2 regions of the Photobacterium sp. ABD4_091 genome follow, and region 2 is predicted to be linked to the other one. Evidence: predicted binding sites of a transcription regulator. Region 2 holds the regulator's gene; the other holds the start of a gene.
The links. The regulator MetJ, encoded in region 2, represses methionine synthesis genes. The targets are predictions, from matches to a motif close to TTAGACNTNTANANGTCTAA.
Positions count from the first base shown of each region.

Region 1: a site for MetJ is predicted at 1,462-1,481, ahead of metA (homoserine O-succinyltransferase MetA). Genes of this name have one in related genera too.

Region 1 covers NZ_JBSWWQ010000001.1:1,290,444-1,299,741, reverse strand. Annotated here, with positions in the region: rRNA gene ACXAGQ_RS05950 (23S ribosomal RNA) at 1-841, shown strand, start outside; rRNA gene rrf (5S ribosomal RNA) at 925-1,040, shown strand; tRNA gene ACXAGQ_RS05940 (tRNA-Thr) at 1,089-1,164, shown strand; rRNA gene rrf (5S ribosomal RNA) at 1,173-1,288, shown strand; gene metA (homoserine O-succinyltransferase MetA) at 1,533-2,474, shown strand; gene ACXAGQ_RS05925 (cation:proton antiporter) at 2,525-3,814, opposite strand; gene metH (methionine synthase) at 4,018-7,689, shown strand; gene lysC (lysine-sensitive aspartokinase 3) at 7,769-9,151, opposite strand; lysine riboswitch at 9,259-9,298, opposite strand, start outside.
Region 2 covers NZ_JBSWWQ010000001.1:1,398,168-1,407,465, reverse strand. Annotated here, with positions in the region: gene hslV (ATP-dependent protease subunit HslV) at 1-398, opposite strand, end outside; gene ACXAGQ_RS06520 (SPOR domain-containing protein) at 637-1,224, opposite strand; gene cytR (DNA-binding transcriptional regulator CytR) at 1,382-2,386, opposite strand; gene priA (primosomal protein N') at 2,558-4,759, opposite strand; gene rpmE (50S ribosomal protein L31) at 4,994-5,206, shown strand; gene ACXAGQ_RS06500 (malic enzyme-like NAD(P)-binding protein) at 5,512-6,762, shown strand; gene metJ (met regulon transcriptional regulator MetJ) at 6,861-7,178, opposite strand; gene ACXAGQ_RS06490 (O-succinylhomoserine (thiol)-lyase) at 7,356-8,522, shown strand; gene ACXAGQ_RS06485 (bifunctional aspartate kinase/homoserine dehydrogenase II) at 8,523-9,298, shown strand, end outside.

The DNA of each region.
Region 1 (9,298 bases), 110 kb from region 2:
CCCGTGAACCTTTACTACAGCTTGGCACTGAACATTGACCCTACATGTGTAGGATAGGTGGGAGGCTTTGAAACCGAGTCGCTAGATTCGGTGGAGCCGTCCTTGAAATACCACCCTTGTAGTGTTGATGTTCTAACGTCGCCCCGTTATCCGGGGTGCGGACAGTGCCTGGTGGGTAGTTTGACTGGGGCGGTCTCCTCCCAAAGCGTAACGGAGGAGCACGAAGGTGGGCTAATCACGGTCGGACATCGTGAGGTTAGTGCAATGGCATAAGCCCGCTTGACTGCGAGACTGACAAGTCGAGCAGGTGCGAAAGCAGGTCATAGTGATCCGGTGGTTCTGTATGGAAGGGCCATCGCTCAACGGATAAAAGGTACTCCGGGGATAACAGGCTGATACCGCCCAAGAGTTCATATCGACGGCGGTGTTTGGCACCTCGATGTCGGCTCATCACATCCTGGGGCTGAAGTCGGTCCCAAGGGTATGGCTGTTCGCCATTTAAAGTGGTACGCGAGCTGGGTTTAGAACGTCGTGAGACAGTTCGGTCCCTATCTGCCGTGGGCGTTGGATGATTGAGAGGGGCTGCTCCTAGTACGAGAGGACCGGAGTGGACGAACCTCTGGTGTTCGGGTTGTGTCGCCAGACGCATTGCCCGGTAGCTAAGTTCGGAATCGATAACCGCTGAAAGCATCTAAGCGGGAAGCGAGCCTCGAGATGAGTCATCCCTGAACCTATAAGGTTCCTGAAGGGTTGTTGGAGACTACGACGTAGATAGGCAGGGTGTGTAAGCGTTGTGAGGCGTTGAGCTAACCTGTACTAATTGCCCGTGAGGCTTAACCATACAACACCCAAGGGGTTTTACGGACTCCACGAACACTTGGATGAGTGTCGAGAACATCAGCTTTTTAGATTGTAAGAATTTTGCTTGGCGACCATAGCATTATGGACCCACCTGATCCCATGCCGAACTCAGTAGTGAAACGTAATAGCGCCGATGGTAGTGTGGGGCCTCCCCATGTGAGAGTAGGACATCGCCAGGCTTCCAATTTCGGAAATTCGCAAACGCGGGTTTCGACGCAGAATTGCGTGCTGGTATAGCTCAGTTGGTAGAGCGCACCCTTGGTAAGGGTGAGGTCCCCAGTTCAAATCTGGGTACTAGCACCACGATTTTGTTCAGCGACAATAGCACAGCGGTACCACCTGATCCCATGCCGAACTCAGAAGTGAAACGTTGTAGCGCCGATGGTAGTGTGGGGCCTCCCCATGTGAGAGTAGGTCATTGCTGAACACTTCTTCAAAACCCAGCCTAACGGCTGGGTTTTTTCATTTCTGACGATAAATAAATCGTACCTCTTCCATACCTACCTTACTTCATGAGCATTTCTCACCTTTACGTGCCACATCATCTATTCTTTTAATCTTGTTTTGCTTGCACCTTGGTGTGATCTCTTATAGTTTTATTTAGAAATCTGGACGTCTAAACATCTCTGGTGAGAAAGAGCAGACGGAAAAACGTTTAAGGAGAAGCACCCATGCCGATTAAGATCCCTGACAAATTACCTGCAACCGATATCCTACGGGGAGAGAATATCTTCGTGATGTCGGAAGCCCGTGCATCGAGTCAGGAAATCCGTCCTTTGAAGGTGCTGCTGCTAAACTTGATGCCGAAGAAGATCGAAACGGAAACCCAGTTCTTGCGTCTGCTTTCTAATAGCCCACTGCAGGTTGATGTTGAACTGCTCCGTATCGATAATCGGCCGACCAAGAATACCCCGACCGAACACCTTGATACCTTCTACCGCCAGTTCGAAATGGTGAAAGACCGTAACTTCGATGGCTTGATTGTCACAGGTGCCCCGCTAGGCTTGGTGCAGTTTGAAGATGTGCTGTATTGGGAAGAAATCCAAACCATCATGAACTGGGCCAAAGAGCATGTGACCTCGACGCTGTTTGTCTGTTGGGCTGCACAGGCAGGATTAAAGTTGCTGTACGATTTGCCTAAACGTACCCGCAAAGAGAAGCTGTCAGGGGTGTATTGGCACCGTACCCATGATTGTCATAACCCTATCTTGCGTGGGTTTGATGATTCTTTCTTAGCACCACATTCGCGCTATGCCGATTTCTCGCCGGAATACCTAGCTGAGCATACGGATCTGGACATTCTTGCGACGTCTGAGCAAGCTGGGGTGTACTTAGCTGCAACAAAGGACAAGCGTAATGTCTTTGTTACTGGTCACCCTGAGTATGATGTCGATACCCTGCATAACGAATATACTAGGGATGCAGGAGAAGGAATGGAGCCGAGTATACCGGTGAATTACTATCCGGACGATAACCCGCAGAAGCCGCCGATTGCCAGTTGGCGCAGCCATGGCCACCTCTTGTTTGCGAATTGGCTTAACTACTGTGTTTACCAGCAAACCCCTTACGATTTGGATCACTTCTCGGAAGCCAACTTCACCACTGATGAATAGTTTGTTGTCGAATAAAAAAGACCTGCCGGAGCAGGTCTTTTTTATCGTAGCTATTTACTTGGGCTATTTTCGGCTTCCCACAATTTGGCTTTGTGGATCAGCGGGGTAATCGTCGAACCCTGAATCAATATAGAGAACACGACCACTGAGTAGGTCATCACCAGCATAATTTCCCGCACATCAATGTTCTTGTCAGGGATCACCATAACCCCTGCCGGTACTGCCATGGCCATCGCAAGGGCAAGGCCGCCGCGCAAGCCACCCCAGGTCAGGATCTTGACTGACATCGGGTTGTAGTCGCGGTAGCGGTTGAAGCCGATATAGGACAGTTTGATACTGAGGTAGCGGCTGAATAGCACTAGCGGTACGGCAATGACCATCAGCACCCAGTCTTCTTGGTGGAAGCTAAATTGCAGCATGCTCATACCAATCAACAGGAACAGCACGCCGTTGAGGAACTCATCGACCAATTCCCAGAAATGGTCGAGGTGATCTTCACTTTCCTTGGAAAAACCAATGTAGCGGGTCCAGTTGCCGATCATGATACCTGACACCACCATCGCCAATGGGCCAGAAACATGGATGACATCGGCAAACACGTAGCCAGCGGTCGGGATACCTAAAGTTAGCAGTAGCTCCATTGAGTGGTCATTGGTGGAGCTGATCAGGTAATGGAATATCAGGCCCAGTGCGAAGCCGTAGGCGATACCGCCTATGGCCTCCTGCAGGAACAGCTGGCCGACACCAAGAACGGTAGGGGCTTCGTTACCAAAAGCGATGGTAAATAGGGTAACGAAAATGACAAGGCCAAAGCCGTCATTGAATAAAGATTCGCCCTCAATCTGGGTAGAGATACGCTTTGGCGCATCGAGTTTTTTTACAATGGCGAGTACGGCAATCGGGTCAGTCGGTGAAATCAGCGAGCCGAAAATCAAACAATAGATCAAATCAAGCTGGATACCGAGCGCCTGGCAAATCCCCCATAGGGAAAACCCGATGAAGAAGGTCGAAAATAACGTGGCGGCAAGGGCCAGGGTGGTGATTTCCCACTTTTGATCTTCTAGGTGAGGCAGTTTGATCCCCAGGCCGCCCGCGAACAACAAGAAGCCCAGAATACCCTTGAGCAAGAAGTTCTCGAAGTTGATCTCGCCAAGTTGGCTTGCTGCAATGTCTTCTAAGTGGAACCAGCCATTATGGCCGGCAACAATGATGCCCAGAGATAGCACCAACGCCCCAGCAGTGATGGCGATAGTGGTCTGCATTTTTCCTATTTTACTGTTTACAAAGGCGATAAGCATTGCTGCTGCCGCCAGGAAACAGAGGGTGCTGTAAACTGACATCCAGTGACCTCGATGGTGTTTGAAAGTAAAGCTGAAAATTGTGTCAAAATATAAATCTATCGCTGCCCGATAGCTATCTTTAATTTCTTACAATGAGTTAAAAATTAATCAACGAAAAGCCCTTTAGACGTCTAGATTTCCATTTTTGCTATGGTAGGATGTGAATTAGCTGTAACAATAGATAAGGAAGTAAAGCGGTGTTGATGGGCAAGGATTTACTAAATAAGCGCTTGGCAGAGCAGATCCTGATCATTGATGGTGGCATGGGCACCATGATCCAGGATTATAAGCTGGAAGAGCAAGATTACCGTGGTGAGCGTTTTGCCGACTGGCACATGGATCTTAAGGGCAATAACGACTTACTGGTACTGACACAACCGCAACTGATCAAGGATATTCATGCCTCATACCTCGAGGCTGGTGCTGATATCCTGGAAACCAACACCTTCAACGCAACCACGATCGCGATGGCCGATTATGAGATGGAAGCGTTGAGTGCCGAAATCAACCTCGAAGCGGCCAAGCTTGCCCGTCAAGCGGCTGATGAGTGGACGGCAAAGACACCGGATAAACCACGTTTTGTGGCTGGTGTATTGGGCCCGACCAACCGTACCTGTTCGATTTCGCCAGATGTGAATGATCCCGGCTTCCGTAATGTTACCTTTGACCAACTAGTCGAGGCGTATTCCGAATCGACACGTGCTTTGATTGAGGGTGGCTCGGACATCATCCTTATCGAAACTATTTTCGATACCCTCAATGCCAAAGCCTGTGCCTTCGCGGTAGATACCGTGTTTGAAGAACTTGGCCGTTCGCTACCAGTAATGATCTCCGGTACGATTACCGATGCTTCCGGCCGTACGCTATCGGGCCAGACTACCGAAGCCTTTTACAATGCACTTCGTCATGTAAGGCCTATTTCCTTTGGCCTTAACTGTGCGTTGGGCCCTGATGAACTACGCCCGTATGTCGAGGAGCTTTCCCGTATTTCCGAATGTGCGGTATCTACCCACCCTAACGCAGGTTTGCCAAATGCCTTTGGTGAATATGATTTGTCACCTGAAGAGATGGCAGAGCATATTAAGGAATGGGCCGAAAGCGGCTTCCTTAACTTGGTCGGTGGCTGTTGCGGTACCACGCCAGAACATATCCGACAGATGGCTGAAGCAGTAGCTGAGGTTGCCCCTCGAGCCTTGCCTGATCTCCCTGTGTCCTGCCGTTTGTCCGGCCTAGAGCCGTTGACGATTGAAAAGGATACCCTGTTCGTCAATGTGGGTGAGCGTACCAACGTGACGGGCTCAGCCCGCTTTAAGCGTCTGATCAAAGAAGAGTTGTATGACGAGGCATTGGAAGTTGCCCGTCAGCAGGTCGAAAATGGCGCCCAGATCATCGATATCAACATGGATGAAGGGATGCTGGATGCTGAAGCATGCATGGTTCGATTCCTCAATCTGTGTGCGTCTGAGCCTGAAATCTCCAAAGTGCCTATTATGGTCGATTCCTCCAAGTGGGAGGTTATCGAAGCTGGCCTGAAGTGTATTCAGGGCAAGGGGATTGTTAACTCTATCTCGCTCAAAGAAGGCAAAGAGAAGTTCGTTGAGCAGGCCAAGCTGATCCGCCGCTACGGCGCCGCTGTTATCGTCATGGCCTTCGATGAAGTAGGGCAGGCGGATACCCGAGAGCGCAAGCTGGAGATTTGTACCAATGCCTACCGAATCTTGGTTGATGAAGTCGGCTTCCCGCCGGAAGATATCATTTTCGACCCGAATATCTTTGCCGTTGCGACAGGTATTGAAGAGCATAACAACTATGCCGTCGATTTTATTGATGCCGTCGGCGATATCAAACGTGACTTGCCGCATGCGATGATCTCCGGTGGTGTCTCGAACGTCTCTTTCTCGTTCCGTGGCAATAACTATGTCCGTGAAGCTATCCATGCCGTGTTCCTGTACCACTGTTTCAAGAACGGTATGGATATGGGTATTGTGAACGCCGGCCAGCTTGAAATTTATGACAATGTCCCGGAGAAGCTGCGTGAAGCGGTTGAGGATGTGATCCTGAACCGCCGTGACGATTCGACCGAGCGCCTGTTGGATATCGCTGCTGAGTATGCCAATAAAGGTGTTGGCAAGGAAGACGATGCCTCAGCACTTGAGTGGCGTACCTGGCCGGTTGAAAAGCGCCTTGAGCATGCATTGGTCAAGGGGATCACCGAGTTTATCGTCGAAGATACCGAAGAAGCCCGTCTCAATGCGTCCAAACCGCTCGAGGTGATCGAGGGGCCGTTGATGGACGGCATGAACGTGGTCGGTGACCTGTTCGGTGAAGGTAAGATGTTCCTGCCGCAGGTGGTGAAATCAGCCCGGGTAATGAAACAGGCGGTTGCCCACCTAGAGCCTTATATTAATGCTGCGAAACAAGCGGGTGCGACAAACGGTAAGATCTTACTGGCAACAGTAAAAGGCGATGTTCATGATATCGGCAAGAACATTGTTGGCGTAGTCTTGCAGTGTAATAACTACGAAATCATCGATCTCGGTGTAATGGTACCTTGCGAGAAGATCCTCAAAGTCGCCAAGGAAGAGAATGTCGATATCATTGGCCTGTCTGGCCTGATCACACCTTCTCTGGATGAGATGGTGCATGTGGCGAAGGAGATGGAGCGCCAGGGTTTTGATCTGCCACTGCTAATTGGTGGTGCTACAACCTCCAAGGCTCACACCGCGGTGAAGATTGAGCAGAACTACAGCCATCCTGTGGTGTATGTGAACAACGCCTCCCGTGCGGTGGGTGTGTGTACCTCGCTGCTGTCTGACGAGTTGCGCCCTGCCTTTGTTGAAAAACTGGATGCTGACTATGTCAGGGTTCGTGACCAGCATAGCCGCAAGCGCCCTAAGACTAAGCCGGTTACCTTGGATATCGCACGTGCAAACAAGGTGGCGATTGACTGGGATAACTATACCCCGCCGGCACCGCTGAAATCTGGTGTGCAGGTGTTTGATGACTTTGATGTTGCCACCCTACGCCAGTATATCGACTGGACGCCTTTCTTTATGACCTGGTCGCTGATGGGCAAATACCCAGCCATCCTTGATCATGAAGAGGTCGGCGAGGAAGCGCGCCGCTTGTTCAAAGATGCTAACGACTTGCTTGATAGGGTTGAGCAGGAAGGTTTGCTCAAGGCTCGTGGTATGTGTGCCATGTTCCCGGCCAATAGCGTCGGTGATGATATCGAGGTGTACACCGATGAATCGCGTACTGAAGTTGCCAAGGTATTGCACAACCTGCGCCAGCAAACCGAGAAACCGAAAGGCTTCAACTACTGCCTGTCGGACTACATTGCACCGAAAGAAAGCGGCAAGGCCGATTGGATTGGTGCCTTTGCAGTAACCGGTGGTATTGGTGAGCGCGAGTTGGCAGATGCCTACAAAGCAGCAGGCGATGATTACAACGCAATTATGATCCAGGCAGTGGCCGACCGTTTGGCCGAGGCATTTGCCGAGTATCTTCATGAGCAGGTCCGCAAGGATATCTGGGGTTACTCGCCGGATGAAGATTTGTCCAACGATGATCTGATCCGCGAGAAATACCAGGGGATCCGCCCGGCACCGGGTTACCCAGCGTGTCCTGAGCATACCGAAAAAGGGTCGCTGTGGGAGCTGTTGCAGGTCGAAGAAACCATCGGTATGTCACTGACAACCAGCTATGCCATGTGGCCGGGGGCATCGGTCTCCGGTTGGTACTTCTCCCACCCGGACTCGCGCTACTTTGCGATCGCCCAGATCCAGGATGATCAGCGTGACAGCTATGCTGATCGCAAGGGCTGGGATTTGGTCGAAGCCGAGAAATGGCTGGGGCCGAACCTTAATGGCTAATAGGTTTTCTCAACAATAAAAAAGGCGCTCATTGAGCGCCTTTTTCTTTTCTGAGAATCAGAAACTTATCTGTATCAGCTTACTCGAACAGACCGTGGTGCAGAACCTTGATCACTTCGCGTGACTCTTCTGTTTTCACTAGGAAGCACAGGTTGTGGGTGCTGGCGCCGAAGCAGATCATGCGCGGGCTGTAGTCATCCAGGCGACTGAATACCTGGGTTGCCGCGCCTGGGGCATCACCAAGCTCGTTGCCGATCAAGGCAACTAGGCAGAGGTCTTGCTCGACTTCCACGCGACACAGCTTGCTGAGTTGTTCCATTGCCGTGGCTGGCAGGCTAGGGGCACCACCACCGGTATCGGTTTGATCCAGGGTCAGTGACACGCTAACTTCCGAGGTAGTGATCAAATCAACCGAAATTTTATGCTCGGCCAGAATACGGAATACTTCTGACAGGAAGCCGTAAGCGTGGAACATATTCAGGCTGGTCAGGGTAACCATGGTCTGGTTGCAGCGCAGTGCCAAGGCCCTGAATTTCGGTGGCTCGCTGACTTTCTGGCGTATCCAGGTACCGCCTTGCTCAGGCGCTTTTGAGGAGCCGATGAAAACCGGGATCTGCTGGCGGACCGCTGGTAGCAGGGTCGAGGGGTGCAGGATCTTGGCGCCGAAATTGGCCATTTCAGAGGCTTCGCTGAAGCTGATCTCGCTGATTGGCTTGGCATTGGCAGTGATACGCGGGTCGGTCGTGTACATGCCCGGTACGTCAGTCCAGATCTCAAGGGTTCCGGCACTGATGGCCTCGGCTACAAGGGCGGCGCTGTAATCACTGCCACCACGGCCTAGGGTCGTGGTTTCACCGTTGCTGTCTGAGCCGATAAAGCCTTGGGAGACGATTACCGCCTCGCCTGCCAGCAGGGGCTGGAGCTTGTCATCAGCCAGCTGGCGGATGGTGTCGACTTCCGGGATGGCTTTGCCGAACTGGCTGTCGGTACGCATGACAGAGCGAATATCGAAACGTTGGGCAGTCGCCCCCATTTCGTTGAGAATTTGGGTAAATAAGTGCGTCGACAACAGTTCACCATGAGCAACCAGCTGATCGGTCAGCTTGGTCGATGGTGCTTCGGCGGCCTGTTCGGCTAGGCTTGCCACGTTATTGATAAGTTGTTCTATGTGGCCAGCAACAGTACCTGGCTGAGCCAGCTTGTCGATAATGTCCTGGTGGATAGAGGTCAATTTATGTAGCCGTTGGGAGCGCTGCTCGTTATCGGCAATTCCGTTTGCAAGTTCAACTAACAGGTTGGTAACGCCGGAACAGGCACTGATCAAAACTACTTTGGCAGCAGGGTTGTCCTTGATGATCGAGGCACTTCGGCTCATGGCGGCATGATCGGCTACGCTAGTACCGCCAAATTTCGCTACGGTTATCGGTGGAGGAACAGTAAAGTTATTTTCGACAAAGCTCACAACGAGTCTCCCAGTAATAAAGAGTATAAACGCAATTAACAGGGGGCTCGGGATGGTGATCCCGACAAAAGTCAGGAGAGCAAAACGGTAAGATGTAAACCGGTACAACAACCAGAAGCTCCCCATCTACTCATTACCATGATGAAT
Region 2 (9,298 bases):
GCTGCCTGGGCAAAGTTGCCACCAGAGCCGATGGCGATCAGATCGTTCTCAGGCTGAACCACATCACCGTTACCTGTGATGATCAGCGAGCCCGTTTCATCGGCAACGGCCAATAGGGCTTCCAGTTTGCGCAGCATACGGTCGGTACGCCAGTCTTTTGCCAGTTCCACCGCAGCTTTAAGCAGGTGGCCTTGGTGCATTTCCAGCTTGCGCTCGAAACGTTCGAATAGGGTGAAGGCGTCCGCTGTGCCGCCGGCAAAGCCAGCCAGAACTTTGTTGTTGTATAAACGGCGCACTTTGCGGGCGTTACCTTTCATGACGGTGTTGCCCAGGGAAACCTGGCCATCACCAGCGATAACGACTTTACCGTTTCGACGAACAGATACGATAGTTGTCACGGTCTTACCTCTTTTGGTCTGCTCCGGCCAATATGCCGGTCTCGATATAATGCAGATCTGGGGACGGGGTGAAGAAGTTTCAAGGGGGAAAAGGATGCTGTGGTGGAATTTAGCGGCGGCTTGTAGCTGGATAAAATTTTAAGCTCTACCTGCCAGGGATGGCAGGTTGAAGCTACACGGATGTATTAATGCGTGATTAAAATTTTAATCCAGCTACTAGCGGGATTGGGTGACGCTGTTATTCCCAGAACCAGATCGCACACGGTTCGATACCGGCACGGCGCAGCTGGTTGCGATCGCTCTCTGCCTTGCGCTTTTGCGGATAAGGGCCAAGGACCACCCGGTACCAGTTGCCTTTTTCGCCCTGGCTGACTTTGATCTGGCTAGTCAGCCCCTGGAAGGCGATCATCGCCTTGCGCTCCTCGGCCTGGCTTTCGCTGCGGTAGGCACCGCACTGCATCAGGTATGGGCGGGTCGGGGCTTGTTCTTTTTTCGCTTCAACCTTTACTTCTTTGTTTTCCAGCTCTTCGATGTAACGCCATTTCTCTTCCGGCTTAGGCGGCAGTGGCTTGGCAGCCTTTGGCGGTGCCACTGGCTCAGGTTTGGCTGGTTTAACCGGCTCGGGCTTGGTCGCAGGCGTGCTGGGTTGCGGCTGCTGGGGAGCCGGGTTCGAAGACAGGAAGTAAAGCCCATAGCCCAAGGCACCGACCAAGCACAGGGCGATAGCTGCCCATTTGAACGGGAACCCATTGCTTGGAGCCTGGCTGCGGTTGCCTCTCGGCTTCTTGGCGGCTCGGCCGCGTTTGACGTAATCTTTGGTTGCCACGGTGTTGATCAGTATAAGGTGGTAAGAATGAACCTATGGTACAAACTTGCGCCAGCTCTGACCAGACCTTGCGATGCATCCTGACTGTGAGGTTGCACCGTAAGGCATGGATTCTGTGAGCTTGTCCCCATTATCGGGCAGAATGCCGCCGAATGGGTTAACTTGCTGGTGGCGCAGCGCTTTCCCTGATCACTAGCTTGGCGTCCAGTAGGCGGGAGCCAGAGGCAATCTCTTTGCCCTTGAGGGTATCGAGCAGCATCAGCATCGACTGGCGGCCGATTTCGTAACGAGGCTGGGAGACCGTGGTCAGTGGCGGATCGCAGTATTCGGCGAACTGGATATCATCGAAGCCGACTATCGACAGATCCTGCGGCACGCGGAAGCCCAGGCGCTTGGCCTGCTGCATGGCGCCGATGGCCATTACATCGTTATGGCACAGCAGGGCTGTTGGCGGCTCTGGCAGCGACAGCAGGGCGGTCACGGCGCGGGCACCACCGGCAAAGCTGAAGTCGCTCTTGACGGTATAAGCAGGGTTGAGTTCTGCCCCGGCACGGCGCAATGCCTGCTGGTATCCCTGGGAGCGGAACTGGCACAGGGCGGCACTGTCTGGCCCGGTGATCTGGGCTATGCGCTTGTGGCCCATTTGGGTCAGGTAGTTCACGGCCTCGAAAGCGGCGGTCAGGTTATCGATGTGGACGGTCGGCAGCTCGAGCTCTGGGGCGAACTCGCACGCCATGACCATCGGCGGCAGGTTTTTCTGCTCGGGTTTGCTGACATCAAAGGGAAGATCGGTGCCGAGCAGTAGCATACCGTCGGCTTGCTTGGTGAACACTAGGTTTACAAACGAATTTTCGCGGGTTTTCTGCTGCCCGCTGTCTCCCAGCAGGACCAGATAGCCATGTTCCATTGCCGCTTCTTCGATACCGCGGATGATCTCGGTGAAATAAGGATCACAGATATCGGGGACAATAGTGACGATGGTCTTTGATTCGTTGCGACGTAGATTCCTAGCCAGTGAATTGGGTGAATAGCCAGCATCCATGACAGCTTGTTCGACTTTTTTCCTGGTCGAGGCTGACACTTTTTCCGGGTTCATCAGGGCACGGGATACCGTGGCCGTCGAGACGCCGGCGAGCTGGGCAACATCCTTCATTGTCGCCATAGTTAAGGTTCCTCTCTATTATTTTTCTCTCTCTGCCGCTGGAGGACCATGGCCAAAACGACCGGTACCTAAGCCAGCGAGCTTGTTATTGTAGGCTGTCTGCAGGGGATTAAACATGCTTTAAACAGCATAAATTACATCCGAGATGTGACCTACGTCGCATTGTTCATTTTAAGTTAAATCCTGCGGTTCGACATCGATCGACCAGCGGATTTTCTTGGCGAGAGGAAGCAAAGCAATGGCTGGCTTGGCAATAGAAAGCCACTGCTGCAATACCCTGCGGCTCGGTGCTTGTAGCAGCAATTGCCAGCGGTAGCGGCCTGCCCGGCGAGATAGCGGGGCAGGGTTGGGACCCATCACCATCGTGTCTTGGCTGGCGACAGGGCTGGCCTCGAAAATGCCCCGGACTTGCTGCAGGAACTGCTCGACCAGCTCGCCCTGGTTAGCCTCGGCGCGCAGCAGGGCCAAATAGGTGAACGGCGGCAGCCAAGCCTGCTTGCGCTCGCTCAGCGCCCCGCTGGCGAAGTTGCCATACCCTTTATATAGCAGCGCTTGCAGCAGGGGATGTTCGGGGTGGTGGGTTTGCAGCACCACCTCGCCGGGTTTGCTCGCCCGCCCGGCGCGGCCAGCAACCTGGATAAATAACTGGGCAAGGCGTTCGCTGGCGCGAAAATCATTGCTGAACAAAGCACTGTCGACATCGAGCAGGGCTACCAGGGTCACATCGGGAAAATGGTGACCCTTGGCCAGCATCTGGGTGCCAATCAGTATCTGGTATTCGTTATTGCGGATCGCCTCGAGGTAATTTTCCAGGCTGCCCTTGCGTCGGGTACTATCGCGGTCGATGCGTACGGTTCTGTATGTTGGGAACAGGGCTTCGAGCTGTTGCTCGAGCTGCTCGGTGCCGACCCCCACCGCGTTGAGCTGGGTCGAGCCGCATTGGCCGCACTGGTGCATCATCGGGCGCTGTGTCCCGCAGTGGTGGCAGCGCAGCTCGCCGCTTTGCTGGTGGAAGGTGTAATAGGCATCACAGCGCTTGCACTCGGCCAGCCAGCCGCAGTCATGGCAGATCACCGCAGGCGAAAAGCCGCGCCGGTTGAGAAACAGCATGACCTGGTTGCCTGCATCCAAGTGCTGGCGCATAGCGGCGATAAGCGGGGCGGAGAGGCCCGCCTCGAGGTATTGCCCTTTGAGATCGAGCACGCCATGGCTGGCGGCCTGGGCGCTGCCGGCACGGCGCGACAGGATCAGGTGGTGGTATTTACCGCTTTTGGCGTTATACAGGGTTTCCAGCGCTGGAGTCGCCGAGCCGAGGATGATCGGGATATTGGCCTGGCTGGCACGCATGACGGCAAGGTCCCTGGCGTGGTAGCGGAGGCTATCCTGCTGTTTGTAGGAGGCATCATGCTCCTCGTCGACAATAATAATGCCGAGGTTGGCAAACGGGGTGAACAGCGCGGAGCGGGTACCGATGATGATCCCGGCTTGGTTATCGCGCCCGGCCAGCCATGCCGACAGCCGCTCGGTGTCGTTGAGCCCGGAATGGATAGTTTCCAATGGGACATTGAAGCGGCGGCGGAATCGGTTGATGGTCTGCGGGGTCAGGCCGATTTCCGGGACCAGGATCAACGCTTGCTTACCGGCTGCCAATACAGGCTCCAGCAGGTTGAGGTAGACTTCGGTTTTGCCCGAGCCTGTCACCCCTTCGAGCAGGTAGCAGCCGAAATCCGGGTTGGCATTGACGCTGGCAATTGCCAGTGCCTGCTCCTCGTTGAGCCGGGGCTTCTCTTCATTAATGGTAAACCCTGCCTGCCAGCTGCGGCTGGCCGGTGCCTGCTCAATCGCTTCGATCCAGCCTTTGTCAGCCAGTGTTTTCAGGGTTGCACTACTGACTTCTTCGGCAAGCAGGGCCTCGTGGCTCAACGCGCCTTGGCGCAGCATAGTCAGCGCTTGTACCTGGCGCGGTGCGCGCTTGAGGGCGGTCAAAGGCTGGTTGTGGCCAGGTTCGGTGAGCTGCCACATCTTCAATGCTGACGGGGCGGCTTCGCGGCCCTTCCTCAGCAAGGCGGGCATGGCATTGGCCAAGCTGTCGCCCAGCGGGTACTGGTAGTACTGGCTGGCCCAGGTCAGCAGCTTGAACAGGCTCGGCTCCCAAAGCGGGGCGTCATCCAGTACGGCGTTGATTGGCTTGAGCTGCTCAACGGGAAAGTCGGATGTTGTGGTTAGCGCCATCACTACCCCGACTAGCTGCTGGCGCCCGAACGGCACTTTGACCCGGCCGCCGACGGCAGGTTGCTGGCCAGGCTTGACCAAGTAATCAAATTGCTTGTCCAGGGGAACAGGAAGGGCCACTCGGGCAATGTTGGGCGTCATATCTAACCGCTAAATCCGCATGTACTAAGATAGAGAAGTGTACCTTGCCCAGCCTCGGGCGGCAAAGCGGCGAAAAAAGGCGCATATTGGTTGATCTGGGCAGAATGATTGATTACTATACGCCGCCTGAATTTGGCGTATTGGTAATGTAACCGTTACGCTCTGTTATTAACGACGTGTGGTGCCCGGCTTAGGATCGGGAGAGCGACACGGCCTTACTTTTGAGGTTATCCCATGAAACAAGGTATTCACCCAGAGTACACTGCAGTAAACGCTCGTTGTTCTTGCGGCAACACTTTCGTATTTAACTCTACTATGGGTAAAGACATCAACCTTGATGTATGCGACAAGTGTCACCCTTTCTACACTGGTAAGCAGCGTCAGGTTAGCTCTGGTGGTCGTATCGACAAATTCAACAAGCGTTTCGGTGCGCTTTCTAGCAAGTAATTTGCCAGATGAATTTCGAAAAAGGGGATGCGTAAGCATCCCTTTTTTTATGCCCGCGATAACCTTTCTTTTATTCCAGTGTTCTGCTTGTTTTATTCCCGATCTGTATACCAGAACCTGCCAGAGTGGCGAATCCGTCTTGCTGCTTCCGCTTCGGCCGCGCTATTCCCCATCGATGTTGAACATTCGCTCCGGGAATCATTGGATCGACCAGATGTTCGGTGCTAGGATTTTGTGCTGCCATAGAATATGATCTATGTCCAAATTCCAAAATAAAGTCACCTCCAGTCAGGATTTCGAACACTATGTCTGAAGATTTTCGCCAACAGGCCCTTCACTACCACGCATACCCAGTACCAGGAAAAATTGCTGTCGAGCTCACCAAGCCAGCCAATACCGTAGAAGATCTTGCCCTTGCTTATAGCCCAGGTGTGGCTGAGCCGGTACGTGAAATCGCGCAGAACTCTGAAAATGTCTACAAATACACTGGTAAAGGCAACATGGTTGCGGTTATCACCAACGGTACAGCAATTCTTGGCTTGGGTAACCTTGGCCCGCTGGCGTCAAAGCCTGTAATGGAAGGTAAGGCACTGCTGTTCAAGCGTTTTGCCGGCCTGGACTCGATTGATATCGAAGTTAAGCACCGTACTATCGACGAGTTTGTTGATACGGTAGCGAACATTGCTGATACGTTCGGTGGTATCAATCTGGAAGATATCAAGGCCCCTGACTGTTTCGAAATCGAAAAACGCCTGATTGAACGTTGCCATGTTCCTGTCTTCCACGATGATCAGCACGGTACGGCGATTGTGACTGCTGCGGGTATGCTCAATGCGCTGGAGCTTCAGGGCAAGAACATCAACGAAGCGGTGATTGTTTGTCTGGGTGCGGGTGCTGCGGCTGTAGCGTGTATGGAGCTGCTGATCAAATGTGGTGCCCAGCGCGAGAAAATCTACATGCTTGATCGCAAGGGCGTGATCCACACTCGCCGTGACGATATCAACGAGTACAAGCAGCTGTTTGCTAACAATACTGATAAGCGTACGCTGGAAGATGTGATTGAAGGTGCAGATATCTTTGTTGGTGTATCTGGCCCGGACCTGCTTGCGCCTGAAGCGCTGAAGCTAATGGCTGACAAGCCAGTCGTATTTGCATGTTCTAACCCAGATCCTGAAATCAAGCCTGAGCTGGCCCATGCGGTACGCGATGATTTGATCATGGGTACTGGCCGTTCGGATTACCCGAACCAGGTGAACAATGTTATCTGCTTCCCGTTCATCTTCCGTGGTGCACTTGATGTACGCGCCAGCGAAATCAATGACGAGATGAAGCTGGCCGCCGTTGATGCGATCCGCGCATTGGCCAAAGAGCCGGTACCGGCTGAAGTGGTTGCTGCTGCAGGTGCAGACAAGCTTGAGTTCGGCCCGGAATACATTATTCCTAAGCCAATGGACCCACGCTTGCTCCCTCGCGTTGCCAAAGCCGTTGCCCAGGCGGCAGTTGATTCTGGCGTAGCCCAAATCGAAATGCCGGTTGGCTACATGGAAGCGAAATAATTTTCGTATTGCGCCAAAGCAAATAAAAAAACCAGCCTCAGGGCTGGTTTTTTTGTCATAACACATTGGCATTATGATAGGTAGGCTGCCGTTGGGGCTTACTCGTTGATGTCTTCGTAAGTAATTCCCATCTCTTCCATTAGCGCCTTGGCTTCGGCTGGAAGATCGTCCGGACGGTCTTTGCGGATATCGTCATCGGTAGGGAGCGGCTGGCCGGTATAAGCGTGCAGGAAGGCTTCGCACAGCAGCTCACTATTGGTCGCATGGCGTAAGTTGTTGACCTGACGGCGGGTACGCTCATCGGTCAGGATTTTCAGAACCTTCAATGGAATCGAAACTGTAATTTTTTTTACTTGTTCGTTTTTCTTACCGTGTTCCGCGTAAGGGCTGATGTATTCGCCATTCCACTCTGCCATTTTTTACCTTCTCAGCGATATAAAAGTGATGAAATATAGTATGCCTGAATTTTAGCGGGATTTACTGCCATAAGCAAAGACATATAGACGTCTAGAAGTGTTGACGGCTGGCTTGTTTGTCGCTATGTTGTTGCATAAAAGTTATTCGCCAGGGCTACCCTGACAAGGAAAGTAAATATGAGTGACAAGAAGCTAGCCACCGTCGCTGTCCGCACCGGCATCGAATCCGATACCCAGTACAATGCTGTGGTACCTCCCCTCTATTTAACCTCGACCTACAGCTTTCCGCAATTGGGCGAGGTGCCAGAATTTGATTATTCTCGCTCAGGCAACCCGACCCGCAACACATTGGCTGATGCGTTGGCAGAGCTGGAAGGGGGGGCTGGCGCTGTGGTAACCAGTTGCGGGACGGCGGCAATCAACCTGCTGGCTTCGGCACTGGTCGGCCCGGACGATTTGATTATCGCACCGCATGACTGCTACGGCGGTACCTACCGCTTGTTTAATACCCGGGCCGGCAAGGGTGATTTCAAGGTGCGCTTTGTCGATCAGACCGATCCGGCAGCAGTAGCAGAAGCCCTGGCGCTCAAACCCAAGCTGATTTGGGTCGAAACCCCGTCAAACCCATTGCTGCGCATTGTCGATGTCGCCGAAATTTGCGCGGCAGCCAAGCAGGCTGGGGCGCTGGTAGCGGTAGACAACACTTTCCTGTCTCCGATCCTCCAGCAGCCAATTGCCCTTGGTGCCGATTTCGTTGTCCACTCCACGACTAAATACATCAACGGCCACTCCGATGTGGTGGGTGGCGTCCTGATCTCTAACAATGAACAACACGCAGAGGACATCGCCTGGTGGGCAAACTGTATCGGCGCCACCGGCGCGCCGTTTGATGCCTACATGACGCTGCGCGGGCTGCGTACACTGGCACCGAGAATGCGCATGCATGAGGAAAACAGCCGCCAGATCCTGGCTTACTTGCAGCAGCAGCCGCTAGTGGGGGCTATCTACCACCCGAGCCAGCCGGGGCACCCAGGCCATGACATTGCCCTCAAGCAGCAGAAAGGCTTCGGTGCCATGCTCAGTTTCGAGATTGCCGGCAGCATGGCCCAGCTTGAGGTGTTTGTTAAAACGCTAAACTGTTTCTCATTGGCAGAATCGCTAGGCGGTACGGAAAGCTTGATTTGCCACCCGGCAAGCATGACTCACCGTGCGATGTCTGACGAAGCCCAGGCCGAGGCGGGGCTCAAGCCGTCACTGCTGCGGCTGTCGGTTGGCCTTGAGGATCCCGAGGATTTGATTGCTGATCTGGAGCAGGCTTTCAGCAAAGCGGCGGAGGTAGCGTAAATGAGTTTACCTGTAACACGCCAGCTGCATAAGTTTGGCGGCAGCAGCCTGGCAGATCCTGAGTGCTACCTCAGGGTGGCCGAGATCCTGCGTGAGTATTCCAGCGAGAATGACCTGGTGGTGGTATCGGCGGCAGGCAAAACAACCAACCGTCTGATTGAATGGCTGGAACAGCTGGATAGAGACGGCCGGCAGGCCCATGAAACCCTGCAGTCCCTGCGCAGCTTCCAGCAGTCACTGATTGAATCGCTGCTCAGTGGCGAAGCGGCTGATGCACTGCTGACCCAGCTGCACCTTGAATTGGGTGCCTTGTCCAGCATGGCGGAAAAACCATTGAGCGAGGCCGAGCAGGCCAAGGTGCTAGGTCATGGCGAGCAGTGGTCAGCACGCCTGTTAGCGGCGCTGCTGACCAAGCAGCAGCTGCCTGCAGCCAGCCTCGATTCGCGCAGCTTCCTGCGGGCCGAGCGCGCAGCCCAGCCTGAGGTTGACCGTGCCCAGTCGTGGCCGCTGCTTAAGGAGCAGCTGGCACAGTACAATCACCAACGTGTTGTTATCACCGGTTTCATGGCGCAAAACAGTGAGGGCGAGACGGTGTTGCTCGGCCGCAATGGCTCTGACTATTCAGCGACCGTGATTGGTGCGTTAGCGGGTGTCGATAGGGTAACTATTTGGAGCGATGTGGCCGGTGTTTACAGCGCCGACCCGCGCAAAGTCGCCGATGCCTGCCTGCTGCCGCTGCTTCGCTTGGATGAGGCCAGCGAGCTAGCCCGCTTGGC